2 regions of the Legionella sp. PC997 genome follow, and region 2 is predicted to be linked to the other one. Evidence: riboswitches for the same ligand, from Rfam matches in the RefSeq annotation. Region 2 holds a riboswitch; the other holds the start of a gene.

Region 1 (9,915 bases), 1.7 Mb from region 2:
TAATATCAGATAATCGTTGGCGTAAGGTCTCCAATGCAAAGGGGTTTAGCAAGCCTTTTCCAGAACCTATAGGAGCGGCCCAAGGCATCAAAATCCTACATCCGCAATCAACTAATCGCTGACATAAAACTAAATCCTCCGTACAATAAGGGAATACTTCAAATCCTCGTTTCACTAATTCAGTAGCCGCATGCAGCAATTCAAAAGGCTCGGGTTGTAAACTGTAATCATCTCCTATTACTTCCAATTTAATCCAGGAAGTTTGAAATAATTCACGTGCCATTTCAGCTGTAGTAATAGCAGTTTGTGCGTCACGACAGCCCGCAGTATTAGGCAGTATATGGCAACCCAAAGAACGTACAGTCTGCCAAAATAAATCTCCCCCCATATTACAAGGCATTTGCCGTTTTAAAGACACCGTAATTACGTTCGTTTTAGAAGCTCGAACAGCCTCGGTCATTACCTCAAGTGATGGATAGCCTGCTGTACCTAGAAGTAATCGGCTTGTTAACGGTTTATCTGCTAAATACCACATACCCTATCCTCCCTGCATCGGAACAATCAAATCAATACGGTCTCCTTCACACAATATAGTGTTGGAAAACATAGGTTTAGGAACGAACTGATTATTTATTGCTATTGCTACATGCGCAGCAATACCTTCGATTTGCTCAAGCAGTTCCTGTAAGGTACAAGATGAATCAAGAGTGAAGGATTTATCATTTATAAAAATGATCATGAATAAGCCTCCCAAAGCTCAGGGTAACAAAGGTCTTTTTGATTGCTCTTTAGTCCACGTAAAATTTCTTCTACTAATGCCGGAGCAATTAAATATCCATGCCGATAGAGTCCATTAACAGCAATAAATTGTTGGGCATATCTTATACGTGGCTGATGGTGGACTAAAGTCGGACGGCAATGTGTTACTGTCTTAATTATCCGTGCTTCAGCAAAACCTCTGTGCACGTAGTAGGCAGCAGTTAATAATTCAAGTGTTGTACGCACTGAAATAGGACTGAAGTCTTCTGTTTCTAATTCGCTGGCGCCGATAAGGTAATAAGAGTTAGGACGAGGTGCAATATAAATATTATATCGTGGATGCAAAAGACGTATCGGCCTGTTTAATTGAACATCCGGTGCATACAGCCAAAGAAGTTCACCACGAAGCCCACGTAAATTTGGAAAAGTACTTTTGGCTCCAAGTCCTCTGCAATCAAAAACAAAATCAAATGGATAAAGCGCTCCTCCTGTTTCTATCTTGCCTGGATGCACCCAAGAAACAAAACTATAATCTCGCCAGATAACACCGCACTGACAAAGATGTTTTTTAAGTTCCTGCAACAAGGTCTGATTATCAAGTTGTGCTTCTTTGGGAAAATAATAAGCCATTTTTAAATGATTCAGTTCTGGTTCCAGTTGACTTAGTTCATTTTGAGGGAGCAACTGATAACAGGAATCGCTTAATTTATTTACAATTCTGGAACTAAATTGCTGCCATTCTGCTTTATCTTGGGGATGATGCACTACAAGAGATCCTTTTTGGCAAAAATATACGGGCACCTCTAACTGGTTTAGAATGGACTCCCATAAAACGTCAACTGACTCCATACCCAAATTAAAAATCATTTGGTCCGCCTTATCGAGTTCAGACATGGGTGACAAAAGTCCTGCTGCTGCATTACTGCAATTATTAAAAAATCCTTCTGCCTCGAATAATGTCACTTGCCAGCCTTCGTTTTTTAAACGTAAAGCTAATAAACATCCCATAACTCCAGCACCAACAACAGCAACGTTTTTCATTTAATGAATCACTTTTCAATATTACAGCCTGAGTGCAGCCGCACATAGGCTGCATCCTTAATTTCATTCACTAACACAACATGCAATGGGTTCTAGGTCAGAATGAGGAGTTTTAGGAAGGAACTCATTTGTATAACAAGAATTAACTGCAAAAGATTCATTGATAATTCCCAAATGCTTGCCGAACCGCTCTACCTTATTCCAATCACGCTCCACATTTAAAAGCGTGCGCGAGAAAAAAGGTAAACTACGGATGAAAATTGTATGGTACATAGGAGTTCTTAATTGAGGCTTTGCCCTACATAAAAGTTCATAGGCTTCGTCGGGATTTTCGGTGGTAAAGGCCGCACCACGTTGGGTGGCATTGAGAAATCCTTTAAGAAGTTCTGGCTTTTTTAACATGCGTTCTGGCACAATAAATTGAATGGAGCAAAAACAACAACAGCCTAATCCGGCAAGCTGATCGATACGCAGAAATACCGTTTCACCTCGTAAATGTTCTAACTCAACTTTCTGAAAATTAATAAAACCAATTCCTGTATCTATGAGGTCACGACAAATAGCATCAGTAACATTCATGCCGATGCGAACTGTTTCATAACTTGAAGGATCAATCCCAGCTAAAGTTGCCAAATTATCAATAATGATTTTGCCAAACTCACCAATATAACCAACTCGTTTACCAACAATATCCTGAAAAGATTGAATGCCACTGGATTTAAGGGCAATGAGTCCAGTAGGAGGTTCATCCAATAATGTACCAATTGAGGTAACAGCATAGCCTTTTGCACGAGCAGCTAAGGTATGAATCATAGCTTTGACCCCAAAATCAACATGCCCCATTCCCACAATTTCGGTCACATCGCTAGGATCGCTTGGCTCTAAAATCGCCAGCTTAATACCCTCCTGTTGATAATAACCTAACGCATGGGCAACAAAGATGGGGGTATGATAAGGGTTTGCATACCAATTAAGTAGTAAGGTAGTTCTCGTAGATAACGCGCTCATGCCATAGCTCCTTGTATTAATAAATAAAATAGGATGGCTAGAGGTATCGCGCTAAGACTTAATAGAAGAAAGAATCTGCATTCCGCGAGTCGTAAAACTTAACAGAGCCCCCATCATTTGGATACAAAGTACTCTGAAATTAACTGGCTTAAATAATACAGATTTAAGGCGTTCTTACGCTGGTATGAACCAGATCAAGTTCAACGGGTATTTCTCAGTCGTTAATAACGACACCCCGCGCCATCAAATTGTCCGTAATGCTATCGGGTATGGAAAAAACTGTCAAACATTATTAGATACCCCTCTCATCCGCTTACAGACACTTTCTCTCCAAAAGGAAGCAGAGAACATAGCTCCCCCTCCCCTTTTCATGAAAATACATCTTTAAGGCAGTGAGGGTTAAAGTGACGGGTTAGAGGTCAACAACTTGAATCATAAATTTTGCACATAAAACACATTATGTTGGATCAAAAATCGCTGACATAATAAAGGAGTATGATGCAACAGATGGTGTAAATAAGCCCGGGTAAATTGTTGCGAGCATGTAGGACAAACACAGTCTGCATCGATCATTTCAAAGTCCATTGCTGCTTTTGAATCCATTAGGTCTAAAGTACCAGTGTGGCTGTATACTCTTCCTTGTATAGCTGCTTGTGCTGGCTCATCCGTCTCAATAAATTCTATCCCCTGTTGAAGCAAGCCCTGGATTAACTCAGAATCAAAACAGCCCGCTACATAACGAGGGATATTGGCCCATTGGTCTAATTTTGCACCATTCGGTTCATTCAAAATTTTAAAATAAACCCCATGGGGTAGAATAACCGTATGCTTTTCTAAGTCATCACTATGAAGAAAGGGGATGATATCCTCATTCCAATTATCCCAAATTTGTGGAAAATCACGCATGATATTTTGGGGCAAGAGTATTGCGTTAGGCTTAAGATGCTTGATCAGTTCGATAAGTTCCACAGCGGTCAATTTGATTCGAGAACCATCATAAGGAGACTTGAGAACATAAACTTTTTCTTTATTGGCAACAAGTGAGGCGGCATTGATTATCATAACCCCTGGACATGCCAGATAATGCGCTAAATTAGATATTTTTTTAAGTACATTTTGACCAGGCTTATACAACAAACTTTCTAAGGAATAAGATGCTGCGGTAACCTTTGCCTCTTGCCAATTGGCCATTGTGAGGCACAAACCGGCCTCTGAAGTTAAAACAGGGATAAAATTTTGTATTGCAGCCAACATTCCTGATCTCCTGATTTACAGCAATAAACTGGTGTCGCCATAACTAAAAAACCTGTATCTTTTTTCAATTGCTTCCTGGTAAAGCATCATTGCTTGTTTATGGCCAATAAATGCTGAAACGAGCATTAATAAAGTAGACTCAGGCAAGTGAAAATTAGTCATTAATCCATCGCAAATCTTAAACTCATATCCTGGGTAAATAAAGATATCTGTGTCTTTATTACAAGGCGTCAGTGTTCCATTTTGTGCAGCACTCTCAAGACTACGCAAAGCGGTTGTCCCTACTGCAATTACACGATTTCCCGCAGCCTTCGTGAGGTGTACTGCCTCACACAATTCAGCACTTATTGTAAAGTGCTCACTATGCATTTTATGATCTTTGATATTATCACATCGAACCGGTCTAAATGTTCCTGCTCCTACATGTAACGTAAGATAGGCTACACTAACTCCTCTTGAACGTATGCTTGATAATACGTGTTCATCAAAATGTAAACCTGCTGTGGGAGCTGCCACAGATCCTTCATATTTTGCATAAACGGTTTGATAACGATTCTGATCCAAAATTTCATCATTTCGGGTAATATAGGGGGGTAATGGAATATGTCCTATTCCATTCAATAAATTCAAGACATCCATATCAGCTTGGCAAAGAAATAAATCATCATCTCGATCGATCACTTTAATTTCTTTATTCTGCTCTAACTTGATAATTGAGCCCGCCTTCAACGCTTTACTGGCTTTAATGTGAGCGAGAAAAGTAGACTCGCTAGTAATCCGTTCAACCAATAACTCTACTTTTCCACCTGTAGTTTTATGGCCATAAAGTCTGGCTGGTATTACCTTGGAATCATTCATTACCAATAAATCGCCAGGATTTAAAAAATCTGCTATTTCACGAAACTGATAATGACCATATTCACCATTCTGTCGGTTATAGATTAAAAGACGTGAGTCACTGCGATTAGCCAATGGATACTGCGCAATGAGTTCTGGGGGTAAGTCAAAGTAAAAATCCTGTTTATTCATAGAGCAACCTGAAAATAAATTGCCGCTATTATACACGGATTACAAGCATTCATCATCCCTGATGAATAAGAGAATATTTACATTGTATTAGAGGTTCCCAGGATAATATCATTACTCTTTTTTTGCGCAATTGTAACCCTTCAATTTCAGCATCAAACAGTTTGTTGTGTTGGAGTTTTTGTAATTGAGCTCATTTTGTTCTAAAACCAAACGATTCTGTTTCATCTAGCTGCCCTATTAGAATAGTTTGCTCTGGAATTCTCCTCATACGGGAAAATGGCTCTATAGAGCATTCCTTTAGAGGGGGAAAGAATTTTATTCTGATCGGAGTAGGGATTTTATTTTAGTTTTTGGGTTCAACCACGAACCCAAAAACTGCCATCTAGTTTGAGTAGAGAAACTCGTTGCAAGTAATACTACTTGGTCTCTAATTTTTTATAGTATAGGTAAAAGAGGTCTGTGAATCTAAGAGATGAAGATCGGGCAATTCGGTAGAATCAGCTAACACATTTCTATAATGAGTCGGATTTCTTTCGTTCCTTGAGCTCGCAGTATTTCCAGGTGTAAACACATTACCCATATCCGAATAAGAACCTGTTATACCTATACTTTCGCCCTGATTTTCAGAACTTGGAGAGATGGATGAACGAGTTCTCATTGCTGCTTTAACTCCCATTCCAGCCAACCCACCGATGAGCAAAAATGGTGACCAGAGTACTGCACCTGCAGATTTTATAATTCCTTTAAAAGTTAATCCATCATCATTAACCACTCTCGATTTAATCATCTCGAACACATTTTTATTGCTGTCGTAACATTCTTTAGCACTAGAGTATATAGAAACCAAACCTAAAGCCCCATATAAAACAAGTCCACCCAGCCCAAAAGTTGCCAGATTCAAACCAAGTGCACCTGCAGCACCCGCTCCTGCAATTCCTGCGGTAGTTGAGGCTGCAGTAAATCCCATAGTAAGATTGAATAGTACTGCAACGATAATAATAGGAAGAAGCACCAAACTACCTACGAGTACTACTCCAGGACCACCAGAATAGTAATGCTGACGATAAGGGGAAGGAGAAACTACTGCAATTTGAGGACGCCGGGATGTAACCTGAACAGTAGGGCTATAAGGGGTTGTGACCACTTGCGGGTACAATCGCGAACCATGATTGTGATGATGGGAGCCCCCAGAATGAACACCAGTAACTTGATTATGGTGATGATGGTTTTTATATGACACTTTATTCTCCTTTTTCTTTTTATTAAATTCCAAAATTTGAAGCAAGAAGTATAAAAAAGAAAACTTAAGGTTTTATTAATAAGACCCATGAACCTTTACAAAAAAATTACATTTCTTTACAAAGATCATATGATGACTAATAGAAAAACAGCTAGTATCCAAATTAAACCGCTCGCAACATAAGGATGTTCATATCCTTTAAAATTTTTTCTTCGGTAGAACACATCAAAAATAAGTACCGGGACAACGGAAAGAAAAGTTAGCATAAATACCAAAACTAATGAGACCGCCCCCTTCTGAAAAGGCATTATACGCACTATTAAATTTAATACATCTTGTAATAGTTCATGAGCGTAAAATAATCCCCATAAAACCCAAAAATTATAAGTATAGAGGAGCCAGGAGGCAGCAAACATGGGTATAATTAATTTGGCACCTTTTATAGCAAAGAGTTTGTTAAAGGCTTTGATAAATTCTTCTGAAAAGAACACTATAATCGAACTTAACAGAACAACCAAAGCTAATGTTACTAACATTTATCTGTTCCCTTTCTCAACATCTTCTAATACCTCCCAACGTTCATAAAGTTGGGTTAATAACGTTTCATCTTCAGCCAATCCTTGATTAATTTTTGCAATCATCTGAGCATCTTGTTGGTAAAATTTAGGATCAGCCATTTTTAAATGTAACTCTGCTATTTTTGACTCCAATAACTCAATTTTCTGGGGTAATTGTGCAAGCTCTCGTTGCTCATTGAAACTTAATTTATTTGTTGGCGTAGTTCGTTTGACACTCGGTGCTTTTGTTGCCTGATCACGCTGTTGTTGTTTCTTATGCATTTTATATTCATCATAACCCCCAACAAACTCATTAAATTGCCCTGCTTCCTCATAAACCAGAACACTGGTAACCACCTGATTAATAAAAGCCCTATCGTGGCTAATTAATATTAATGTTCCAGGGTACTCCCCTAACATGTCTTCTAGAAGTTCTAATGTTTCAATATCTAAATCATTAGTGGGTTCATCCATCACGAGCAGATTAACTGGTTTTGCAAAGAGTTTTGCGAGTAATAACCTATTTCTTTCTCCACCAGAAAGGACCGAAACCGGTTGATTAAACCGCTCGGATGAAAATAAAAATTCACGCAAGTAACTGGCCACATGCTTTTGTTTGCCGTTAATTGTTACATAATCGGCCCCATCACCCACATTAAACATGACGGTTTGATCTTCATGTAATTGCCGACGTAGTTGATCAAAATAAGCAACGCTCAGGGACGTACCAAGTTTTATCTCGCCAGAGTCTGGCTGCAGTTCTCCAAGCAATAGTCGTACTAAAGTCGTTTTACCACACCCGTTAGGGCCAATTATTCCCAGTTTATCGCCTCGAGTCAGCAATAAGGAAAAATCACGTAAAATCGTTTTATCTCCTAGGGTGTAATTAACGTGGTTTGCTTCAATCACGACCGAACCTGAACGAGTTACATCAAGGGTGAATGCTTTAACCTTCCCCACTTGATTTCGACGTGCTTTATATTCTTCACGCAATGCTTTCAAGGCACGAACTCGCCCTTCATTTCGAGTACGCCGTGCTTTGATTCCTGTACGAATCCATACCTCCTCCTCGGCTAGCTTTTTATCAAATAAATTATTTTGCTTTTGTTCGCTTAGACGAATGGACTCTCTTCTGTCCAGGTATGTTTCATAATCACAGTCATGCTGGTACAACTTCCCTCTATCTATTTCTACAATCCGATTAGTGACTTGACTTAAAAACTCCCGATCGTGAGTGACTAACAACACCGATCCTTTGAAACTTTTCAAATAAGATTCTAACCATTCAATTGCTTCAATATCTAAATGGTTGGTCGGTTCATCCAATAATAATAAATCTGGGGTGGCGATTAGCGCAGCTCCTAAAAGCACGCGTCGTTTCATGCCACCTGAGAGGTTATTCATACGCTCTCGAGTCTCTATGCCTAAACGACTGGCCATGGTCTCAATGTGCGGCAATTTGTCCCAAGCATGTAAAGTATCCATTTGTTGTTGGCATGCGGCTAATTTATCCATATCTCCCGATTGGGATAATTCATTAAAACGGCATAAAACCTCTCCTACTTCACCAAGGCCTTTTACGAGGAAATGGTAGACGGACTCTTCTTCTGCAATTGGAACTTCCTGCGTTAATCCAGCAACACGCAATCCAGAAAGTTGCTGGATTTGACCGCTATCAGGAATCAAATCCCCTTGCAGCAGTTTAAGAAGTGTAGATTTACCTGCTCCATTTCGTCCAACTAAGGCAATACGATCCTGTGGTTGAATCTGCCAATCTGCATTATCCAATAACTGATTACCCGCAATATTGAGGGACACGCCATGAAGGGAAATTATACTCATACACTAACTCTGACTTTTAAAATATGTAGCCGGGAAGCGAAGCGGTGTTCGGTTTTCTTATTATTGATTCCCGGATTGCCGTTTGGTCTTCACCAGGCTACTTGTAAATGAATTACTTCGAAGATAAAACCATTATACCATCCATCTCAACTTGAGCGCCACGTGGTAATGCAGAAACTCCTATCGCAGCACGTGCTGGATAAGGTGCCGCAAAATAACGACTCATTGCTTCATTAATTAATGGAAAATGACGCAAATCTGTAAGATACACATTCAATTTCGCAATTTGCGCCAAACTACCACCAGCGGCTTCACAAACTGCTGCTAAATTTTCTAAAACCTGTGTAATTTGTATTTTAATATCTTCACTACATAGTTGCATAGTAACTGGATCAATTGGTATTTGACCTGAAAGATAAACTGTATCGCCACACTGGATTGCTTGTGAATAGGTTCCAATAGCCTCAGGAGCCAATTTTGTATTTACAGGTTGCATTAATTATCCCCTTGTTTTTTTCTATAAAGACGCATGACTACTTTATTTGCTCTCAATCGACGCATGACGCGAGCCAAATGGGTTCTATCCACAACACTAATTGAGAAAGTTACCGCATTATGCCGGCCATCACGCGGATCTACATTTATATTACCAATGTTTGATCCAGCCTCAGCGATAGCAGTTGCGAGTGCGGCCAACACACCGCGTTCATTCACTACATCCACTGTTATATCAACCCAGTACTCGCCTTCAACCTTCTCATCCCACCGTAAAGCAACAAATTGCTCTGGATTGGTTCGTGAGTTTTTGAGTGTAGTACAATCACTGCTATGTACTATAATTCCTCGACCTTGCTGGAATTTTCCTACAATATTATCACCAGGAATAGGCTGACAGCACTCACTAAAATGCACCACCATTCCTTCGGTACCTTTGATTGCCAAGGGGTGGGTTTTAATTCCTTTATCCAATTCATTAGAATCTTGTGAAACTACCAATCTTTTCGCAATTACCATCGCCATTTGATTGCCTATGCCAATCGCATAAAGTAAATCCTCTATCGCTTTATAGTGTAAATCGCTTAATAATGCTTGTAAGGATTCAGGTGGTATTTTTGCATAATCACTAGACAACTCATTTAAAGATTGCTCAAGAAGGCGCTTACCTAAACTAATTGATTCGGTATT
Region 2 (9,915 bases):
TTGCCATCCAGTGTTCTGGCATGAGCTGATAAATACTTCCATCACGATCAACTAAAAAATGACTTGAGACATTCAAGGTACCCGGCAATTCTTTAATACGGGGTGAATTCTGTGGGAACGTAGGAGGATCAAAAACACGAAAAGTTGCCTTGAGCGTGGAAATACACGTCCAATGTAAGACGATCATTTTAGGTTCAATTTCAATTGATTTAGAGTCAATCCCATAATGAGCTAATTGATATTGACGTGTTAAAGCAATTCGTTGTTTATTAAATTGGATAGGTTTCTTATGAATAACTTGCGGATCATAACACGAAAATGCATGGGCCAAAGAATTTAAAAAAAATAAGCAGAATATGAAAATTTTCATTTTTTCAATACCATAAAGTAGGCAGCCACATAATCGGGCAAATGGCGAGCTGCTTGGGTGAACTCCTCTCTCCCCGCATAACTCCCTGCTAGAAAATCAACTTGGTATAAATTGTTTTGGAATGCACCACCTGTATCTGCAAAAATACCAGCTCGGGTCACCATTTTACCTGCTCGATCGGGATATTGGATCAACAACAGTTTCCCTAAACCAAAATGTTCAAGATCTGCGGCAAAAGTGACCGCTGGATTTACTGTAATTTTATGATCTGCGTCTTTTCCATACCCTTTAATTCCTGCTACCGGTTTAAAATACCAGTAACGTTCTTGTTGATAGGGGTTTTTAGCTTTGTCGTATGCAATATTATTGCAACGATGAACATTAAAGATTTTTGTCTGGTTCTTGCCAAAATCTGCGACCAGAGTGCCCTGCATTAATGCCGCCTCTAGATCATCTCGGTTAAAGTAAGCCAAGACAGGAACATTCTTATCCCTCAATGCACCTTTTAATATAGCTTGCTTGCCGTAGTGGAACCGTGTCAGTCCGGGTTTTGCATCGGCCTCTTCAAGTGTTAATGATTCCTCATCTCGAGGAAGTCCGTACAGAGCAAATGGATAGGCTGCGCTAGGCTGGGTTGATGCCTTCGCACGGTGTACATAATATTTGGTCATTAAAATTTTATCTTGGGGCAAATGAGCAAGAAGTGATTTTTTTCTCTTTAAAGGTTTCGCTTGTTCCAGATCAGGATACCAGCGAACAAAATCAAAATGTTTTTTTATGAACGCAGGATTGTTCAATTCGTTTTGGTGTTGGCAAATGAATAGTAAAGTGGCTTTGACTCGTGCTACGGGTACAGGGAAAACAGTACCCTCATGAATAACACGTGAATCATAATGGTTGCCCTTATTTAAATAAGCCAGGGTTTCTTTAGCAGTGGAACATAATGCAGCTCCGTTGATCTCATACTGACTGGCCGAAGATGGTTCCGCCGGTACAAAATGAGGAGCAGCAAAAACTTGAAGATTTACTAATAATCCATAAAAGAAAATTTTTATTTTCATTCTTTACAATAAGTACGTGTGAAAACAAAATGATACCACATGCACCCCTTGAAATTCTAAGAATTACATAAGAAGAACTTTATACATCCTGGATTATGAATTTAATCAGAGTCTTCGTTGGGTAAATAACGTGCAGACTAGGCAGCTTCTGCCTCACGCAATCCTGAGTCATCCGATTCGGCTGTTAGACGATTAAAATGCCAAGAACTATAAAGCGCACCAAGTCCACAAACAATTAAACCTAAAGGCAAGGCATTTAGCGTTTGAATTAGCAAATAGGCACTTATGATTGTTAAAACCGATGAGCCAAACATACGCACGGTATGGATTATAGCCAGTGCAAGTCCGGTATTTTCTTTATAATCTGCGAGCATGATGGACATGGTAGCAGGAGCAGCTAAGCTAATTCCTAAATTACAAATTAATGCAAAAGATAGAGCATACAAATTGAATTCATAAAAAGCTGCACATACTAACATCGCAAATCCACCAATAATAATAAACCATGCTCCAAGACTAATAGTCGATGCCATGCTGAAATATTTACGAAGCCAAATACCTAAATAGTTGCCCACAATAATATTTAAACCATTAATAATAAAAATAACACCGTATACCAAAGGGGAAAACCCAAATTGATCAATAATAATATAGGACGAATTAATCACCGAAAGCATTACGGCTGCGAAACTAAACATCATAATAAAAGAACCACTCCAAAGAGCGGGAGATGGAATGATCTCTTGATAGGCTTTAATTACTTTTTTAACCATAAAAGATTCTTGGGGTTGTTTCCAAAAGGGAGACTCAAACAATCCTTTACGCGATTGCAGTAATAGTGTTAATCCAATTACCGCCATTAATATGAAATTAGCCTGCCAACCATAATAGGTAAAAATCAGTGAACCCAATACCGGAGCAAGAATAGGTGAAATTGAAACAATCATCGAAACATAGGACAGAACCTTAGCTCGCTCTATGGTATCCTCAAAATCCCGAGATATTGAAAAAGCAATCAAATTCGCACAACACAAAGCAAATCCTTGTAAGGCGCGTCCCAGAATGAGTACATAGATATTCGTTGCAAAAGCACAGATTAAACTGGCAAGAACAGCAAGAAACAAGCTGCCAGGTAACAAACGGCGTCGTCCAAAATGATCGATTAATGGTCCCCAGATCAATTGGGTCACACCAAACACAAGCAAATAAATACTTAAGGTTAATTGACTTAAGCTATGAGTGGTACCAAAAACATTAGTGATATAAGGCAGCGAAGGTTGATAAAGGTCAAAGGTAAGTAAGGAAAAGGCTGATAATAATCCAATTAGCAAAATCGAAGTTCGTGGTTGGGACATAATATTCATTTTAAAAAAGAAAGCGGGCCATTATAGTAAAATCTCGCTATTTTTGCTCTAAGTTTAAGAAAAAATTTGGGACCTTCGGCCATGATTTCTTGAGGCTTTAATAAGCGCAGCAAGACCTACAACTCACGGGAGATGGTAGCAAAATTCCCAAGGGTATGCTGCGCCCCTAGCGCTATTTCCAATTAACCTTTACGAATCAAATAATTGCTCCCAGCATGAATTACTTTTTTCATCCGATTGTCTTCTTCTGGGTTAGGTTGACATGCTTTAAAGGAGTCTTTTAGTGAGGCTACACTAATAGGTAAAACAGGACGACTATCCGTTTCTAAATAACCTTCTTTATTCTTAAAAATAGTAAAATGGTCCGAGGCAAATTCTTCACATTCGCTTAACATTTCATCCTGACATATCGAAAATTTAATCGATCGTTCCACACGGTAAGACTCACCTACTTCATCCGCAAACACCATATCCCCATATACTATGCTATGCCGGGTTCCACAAAAATAATAGCCATACCTATATTGACCATTCTCTGTAACATCAGTTCGAATATATCGTCCATCTCCTTGAGTGAGCCCATTGAGTGTCACAATATGGCGGACTTCCTCTTTGGGTCCGCTTTCCGCAATTGCTCCACCCGTTAGGGCCAATCCCATGATTAACAAAGTAATTCTTTTCATTTTTATTCCTTATCTGAAAAAACATCCTCAAGGAACCAGTCTTTAAGGATCAATGACCTAGTCTAATATCAATTTGGAGGAAAAAATTTTTACCAAACTGACATCGTGGTCTCATTATCCTAATAAAAAATCCCTTTGAACAGATAAAAAAATATTGCTTTTTGATTAAATTAAAGCCAAGTTGAGCGCAATAGTACTAGATCAAAGCCTTTAGCACAAAGAGTCTCTGTGTATACCTAAAACGAAAACACAGTATTTTAAATAGACCTTCAGGATTCGCATGATTCATGTTAGAATGATTTTTGTACATTGGGGGTGCCCGTTAAGGGCTGAGAGGAATTAAACCAACCCTTTGAACCTGATCTCATTCGTCTGAGCGGAGGAAAATGTGTCTATTGTTATGCTCTCAGGTATGATTGCTTTTATTACTTCCTTTATTGGTTTATTACCACAAATTATTAAATCGTTAAAAACCCGATCCACCCAAGATCTCTCCATGATTATGCTGATTAATTACCTCATTTGTTCGATAGCTTGGATTATATATGGAAGTAGCACCGACTCATTTTTTGTAACCAGCTCGAATGTAGTGGGTTTAATTGTCAGTTTGCTCCTTATTTTATTAAAAAGACATTATGATACACGATGTAATTAATTTAACTGGGTATCAATCCATTTTATGTCTCAATGGAAATTTACCTGATTCATCTTTTTTCATTGCGATGAATTTGCCAATTATTGCAGCTGATGGCGCGGCAAATAGTTTATTTGAACAGGGAATTCGTCCTCAATTAATCACTGGGGACTTAGATTCAGTCCATCCAGCTCTTCTGAAAAACCACCCTTTTCTTCATATCCCGGATCAAAGCAGTAGTGATTATCAAAAGGCCCTGGGTTATTTAAAAGACCAGGATTTATTACCCGCTATTGTGGTTGGGGTAAATGGGGGACATTTGGATCATGTACTAAATAACATGAATATCTTTATGGGGACCAACTGTCTTTTATATGCACCACCGATAAGGGGATTTGTGATGAATGCACAATCCAAGATTAATCTTTCCTTGCCAGTCCATACAAAAATTTCATTAATGGGAATACCAGAAGCAATCCTCTCTTCAATTGGTCTGCGATGGGAGCTCAATAATACTCATCTTTCATTTCCAGGACAAACCTCATGTTTTAATCGAGCTCAAACACCTGATATTGTTTTGGAGGTTCATCATGGTTCAGTTTTAGTTTTGGTTTATGAACAAATGATCGAGGATGCAGCACTATCATTCCGATAGACTCCATCTCGATGATGTTTCATTGAATACATCATAAAGCATGAACTAATTCTATAGTTCCTATTTAATTTACTACAATTGAGCAACTATCACCTTTAGTAATTAAAGTGACAATACTATCTTTAGTTAGAACTTGAGATCCGCATAGCACGTCGGGACCAAAGGCCGAATTTTTCCTAAATCCAAACACATATTCTCTATTTGCCGGCCCTTTTCCTTCATAATACTTTCCTCGAGCTCCTGCTTTTTTACCATCTACAGTATATCCTAATGCAGCAGCTGTCTTTTCATTCGTTTTGACATGCACTCGAATCGTATCATGGGCAAGGGCTTGAATTGAAAAAGAAAGAATGACAAGACCACTCAAATTTTTTATGGAATTTCTTATCATAATAAACACTCCTTGTTTATGAACTTTTAATATACCTCATTTAATGAATTAAATTATAGATAAAAAATATTATGGCCTCTCTTCAGCTTTTTTTCTAATAAAACGACGAAGCTCAAGAAAAACAAATATTCTTATCTTTCAACGAATACTAGTGAAAACTTAGAAGATCTTCTTGAATTCCAAACTAGATACACTATGATAAACATATGCTCTTATTGATTATTTTATTGCCCGCATAACCAAAGGAAAACTGGAGTCCATTGCGATATATGCACAAAAGTTAAGGATCTAGATTATGTTAGGTCGGTTGAGATTTTTCAGAGGTCGTGTATCTGCAAATGACATTTATTCTACCATTCATGAGGTTCACTCCTCACATAGACCCAACCTTCTGACAGGAAGCTTATCTGGTAATCTTTGGCGTCATGATAGTATCCACGAAACAATAATTAAAGTAACTACTCCCAAGGAATATCTAGATTTACAGAAAACGGCAATTAGTAATTTCGAACGTTGGAAAAAATTAAAACCTGTGGCTTCTTCGGTTGACCCGAAAGTTGAAGTCCAATATCAAGATTGGGGAAGTGCCACGTTAACAGCAACCAAAAAAAATGCGGTAATTTACACCGTATTGAATATGGCAAATTCTCGATATCCCGGAGGTGCTGTCCTAGAAGGTGGGAGTGCTCAAGAAGAAAATATGTGGCACCGAAGTTCATGTTTACTTTCATTGATGGATAAAATCGTCAAACTCGATAAGACTTCAAACCTGTTTATATATACTGAAGAAGGAGCCTCATTAGTAGAAGCTAGAAAAATGATGACCCAACTCGAGTACGATATTGTAAAAGCACGTTGTCCTACATTAGATACTGCAGATATTTATAAAACCCTCCATAGTGCAGAACCTAGAATATGTTTTAGAGGTCCGGAAGTATTGCTGCCTTCGACGGTAGATGACTATGGAGGATCTGGACTAACATCCAGTCCAGAATTGAGTTATGCGTTTCTCCCTTCAGAGAGTATTTTTTCTTTTTATGAATTAAGATCCGCTGCGCCCGAGCACTTTGCTGAATCGCAATCACAGGAGGCTAGTGTATTAAAAGAACATAGAGAAGATTTACGTCGACGAATCGCGGCTCAACTGGATACCTTAATCCTTGTGGGACAAACCCATGCAGTTCTGGGTGCCTGGGGTTGTGGTGCTTTTAAAAATGAGCCTGAGCTTGTAGCAGAGACCTATGCCGAAGAAATCGAAAAAAGAGCCGATTTTTTTCAACATCTACTTTTTCCCATAATTAATACCAATTCCCATTCCAATAATTTTGAGGTATTCGAAAAAATACTTAATGGTATGAAGCTTAGCCCCTCAACCAATAATAGTTTTAAAATGTAAGATGGATCCAAATATTCTTTGAATACTTTTTAGCCAAAGAATTTCCGCTCAGTAAATAATTGTTCTTAAAATACTTTTTTATTAAAACATGTGATTTAAATATTGTTTAATTTATAATGTGGCGCGAGGATTATTTTTTTGGATCACGAATTAGGAGTACTAATAATGTCTTATGAAAAGCAAGAAAAAACCCCCTTACAACCCGTATCTATGTACAACCTTTTGAACTGGAGTACTGTCTATCGTGGCTACAATGCCCTAGTTGCAACCTTAGTTATGGTTCAGTACCTTACTAATCCAGATGCCGCAGCAATTGAATATCTTCCCGACGTGGCAATTCACGCATTTGAAGCAATTGCCCCTAACTCATATAACAGTTTGGGTATAGGTGGTAATGTTGCCCGAGGAATACAAGCAGGATTCGCCTTTTTTTCAGGTAACTCTACAATTCCCAGCGTTGCAAACGTGGTTGATGTCTTTAACCATGGAGTGAATGTTTATCATCGTTTGTCATGATAGGCAAAATAAATCCTATGGCATCACTGAAAGTTCCTCATTGGAACTAATCGATTAAATTATTTGTTTTATCTCAATTCATTCATCGTTTACATGCTACTTCATTTGCATGTAAACGTTAGTATTTGCAATTATTACGCTTCAAGTTTTATGGTTCTATGTCTTACTAAACACTTGATTCTCAATGAAGGGTGGATACCGTATGAGTCTTGCCTCATTAGTCACTCCTATTAAAGCTTAGCCCATGGGTTCTTATGATAGCCCGGGAGTTTTGTCTCCCGGGGCTAGTTTAATGTAACTAGTGAGTGGTTTCTTTGGTTTCTCCAAACAACCAATCCATACTGACCTCGAGCTCATTAGCAACTTTTTGCATGGAGGTAGAGTCCAAAGCGATGACTCCATGTAAAAGAGCTTCAATTTTAAATTTAGGTAATTGGAACAACTTAGAGCACACTTGTACGCGTTCTGTCATTAAAGCAGGAACTCCAAGCTCATCAAGTTCTCGATTTAAACGTTCAGTTAGTTTCTTGTTTGACATGGTAGTCTCCTCTTGACTTTTTATCAGTGTAAAACACATAAGCTTAAGGATTGATTAACACGGAAAACTTTATATAAAAAAATTAAATTAAACGAAATGCAAAAATTTTAAGGCCTAGTTTTCCCCTTAAACGCCTTGCCCTAAGTTTATTAAGAGGGGATTGAATTGCCAGCTAATTTTTATCTCAACATGCCTTATGTTTTTTTACACTTACATATAAATGGAGTAGGTAGAGCAAATTTTGTTCTTTTGCGGTTCAATCTCAAGTTTGAGAAATTTCTTACACGAATATGAGATAAAAAGGCAATGCTAATTTAAAACATTTTGTTATGCTTACTACAACGAGGAATGACAGTGGATGTCTTAAAAGGAATTTATAGCATCATGGAAGACGCTATACCACAAGGATGTGGTTACTCTCCTCGTTGTAGTCTGCATGTAAGTCTGGTTATCGCCCATTAATCAGACTTACTCCCATTTCTTTACCTCCTATTTCAGTGTATTTCTCATGCATCAAGCTAGAATATTTTTTGCAACTCCCACTAACAACTAAATCCACAAACCTACTGTTTTTTTTTAATGCATACCATGCTCTATTTTTAGAGTGGTTAATATTTTTTTTCATTACCGATCTTCCAATATCACTGAGCTCAAATTTGACTCTGAAAGCACAAATAATATCTTGACTCAAGATCATTTGTAGTACATCTTATGCTTACGTTACCCTTTCGAGCCAAAAGATGATCACTAAGCTTTTTAACTGGCTTCAAAGTGATGAAAAAATTTTTCATCTATCTAATCAACACCTATCTCGAGAACTTCTCGAACGGGAAGAACTTCAAGCACGTCACACTAACCGTGTGCTTCTGAGTAATGCCCGTCTTGGCAAGCTACAAGGTCTTGATACTCAGGAAGACATTAAGAAGGTAGAGCAACACATTTTATTCATGGATTATCTTCAATTTTGCAGAAAAACATTCGAAGAAAATCCGCAGGATTCTTTATTTTTAATTACCCTTAAATATCTACTACCTAAAGTGGATAAAGAAAATTCGTTGCTCCATGCTAAATTGTTCAAATTGTTTCGAGCTTTATTGCAGGAAGACAGCGACCATACACTTAATTTTTATCAACAAAATGAAGCATTGTTTAAAAATCTTCCTGAAATCCAAAAATGTGTTGATTCTGAGTTGCATAACCAGAAATTTATTGACGACATTCAACAGGTTGAACACCATCTAAGCCTGTTTAACAAAAAGCTATCCCAGCAAAAAAATCCGTTAGGGATCATAGGATTATGTAGAGATTGGATCTCTGATACACAGAAGTTCGCGGCATTTATACTCTGGTTAGTTCAGCGCAATACTAGCCCGGAACAGATTTTGCAAACCTATTTACTTCATGATTTTTTGAAATACAATTTATTTACATTACACTCCGAAGACAACGAAGTGTTTCTCTTATATGCTTTACTTAATCATTTTCCGGAAGCCAAGCCCCTTGTGGAAGCGGTTAAAAAAACAAGTAGTGATGAACGAGGATTTCAAAGCTACTCACTCCAGGGAGTGTTTAGTGAGCACGAACTTCAGAATATTCCTCAAAAAGAAGAACCCCTACAATTTACCTTAACCGCAACGAATTTTTCAGCCCTATATGAACTATTTGGGACAACATTTTTACACGCAGCACTAGTAACTTGTGAAGAAGATACCGATTCGAAATGGGTGGAAGCCTTACGACATACTCTGAATGAGGCTGAGACGCTCACCAAAGTATTACCTGGCCTCATTAATGTAATTGCCCGCGAGTCTTCCCCTGCTATCCTAGAACATTTAGCATGTTTAATTGACGATCAACATGCACAAGAATTATTATCCAACAATGAAGGCGCCATATTTTACCTATTACCTTATAAACCAAAACTTTCTGAATACATCAATGAAAAAAATATCAGTGAATTTATTCAGCAAATCACGCTAAAACATACTTCTGATCCCGAACTCATTTTCCAATTAATGGCATTATTTCTGATACTTTCAAAGAAAAAAGGGCCCGTGACGCAACTTGTATTCCAAGCAATTATTGATAATCTTGTTCAACATCCATTCCTATTAGAAGATGAAAGATTACTACGCCAACTCAAAAGATACCCAGATTGCGAAGCCATACTTTCCCAACGAAGTGAACAAATAAAACAACGTGTCATCGAATGTATTGTTGAACAAACTACCGATTGTGAATTCAGTAGTCGTAATTATCAAATTATCGAAGATATTTGGCTTGAAGCGTCTCGCAAACTTAATGTAT

What was found. Region 2 has a riboswitch for thiamine pyrophosphate ahead of HBNCFIEN_RS14400 (SemiSWEET family sugar transporter). Riboswitches for the same ligand answer to the same signal wherever they lie in the genome.
Region 1: another riboswitch for thiamine pyrophosphate. It lies ahead of HBNCFIEN_RS05215 (ABC transporter substrate-binding protein); the one in region 2 lies ahead of HBNCFIEN_RS14400 (SemiSWEET family sugar transporter).

Annotation. Positions count from the first base shown of each region.
Region 1 covers NZ_CP059576.1:1,243,317-1,253,231, reverse strand. Annotated here, with positions in the region: gene HBNCFIEN_RS05230 (thiazole synthase) at 1-535, opposite strand, end outside; gene thiS (sulfur carrier protein ThiS) at 539-739, opposite strand; gene HBNCFIEN_RS05220 (FAD-dependent oxidoreductase) at 736-1,800, opposite strand; gene HBNCFIEN_RS05215 (ABC transporter substrate-binding protein) at 1,864-2,808, opposite strand; TPP riboswitch at 2,963-3,056, opposite strand; gene HBNCFIEN_RS05210 (tRNA-guanine transglycosylase) at 3,241-4,062, opposite strand; gene queA (tRNA preQ1(34) S-adenosylmethionine ribosyltransferase-isomerase QueA) at 4,078-5,091, opposite strand; gene HBNCFIEN_RS05200 (hypothetical protein) at 5,519-6,331, opposite strand; gene HBNCFIEN_RS05195 (hypothetical protein) at 6,457-6,867, opposite strand; gene HBNCFIEN_RS05190 (ATP-binding cassette domain-containing protein) at 6,868-8,730, opposite strand; gene HBNCFIEN_RS05185 (Rid family detoxifying hydrolase) at 8,843-9,226, opposite strand; gene spoT (bifunctional GTP diphosphokinase/guanosine-3',5'-bis pyrophosphate 3'-pyrophosphohydrolase) at 9,226-9,915, opposite strand, start outside.
Region 2 covers NZ_CP059576.1:3,276,740-3,286,654, forward strand. Annotated here, with positions in the region: gene HBNCFIEN_RS14380 (N-acetylmuramoyl-L-alanine amidase) at 1-370, opposite strand, end outside; gene HBNCFIEN_RS14385 (hypothetical protein) at 367-1,431, opposite strand; gene HBNCFIEN_RS14390 (multidrug effflux MFS transporter) at 1,569-2,786, opposite strand; gene HBNCFIEN_RS14395 (hypothetical protein) at 2,978-3,478, opposite strand; TPP riboswitch at 3,780-3,880, shown strand; gene HBNCFIEN_RS14400 (SemiSWEET family sugar transporter) at 3,867-4,133, shown strand; gene HBNCFIEN_RS14405 (thiamine diphosphokinase) at 4,114-4,767, shown strand; gene HBNCFIEN_RS14410 (hypothetical protein) at 4,832-5,158, opposite strand; gene HBNCFIEN_RS14415 (poly(ADP-ribose) glycohydrolase domain-containing protein) at 5,454-6,554, shown strand; gene HBNCFIEN_RS14420 (hypothetical protein) at 6,720-7,070, shown strand; gene HBNCFIEN_RS14425 (hypothetical protein) at 7,369-7,608, opposite strand; gene HBNCFIEN_RS14430 (hypothetical protein) at 8,057-8,233, opposite strand; gene HBNCFIEN_RS14435 (ankyrin repeat domain-containing protein) at 8,349-9,915, shown strand, end outside.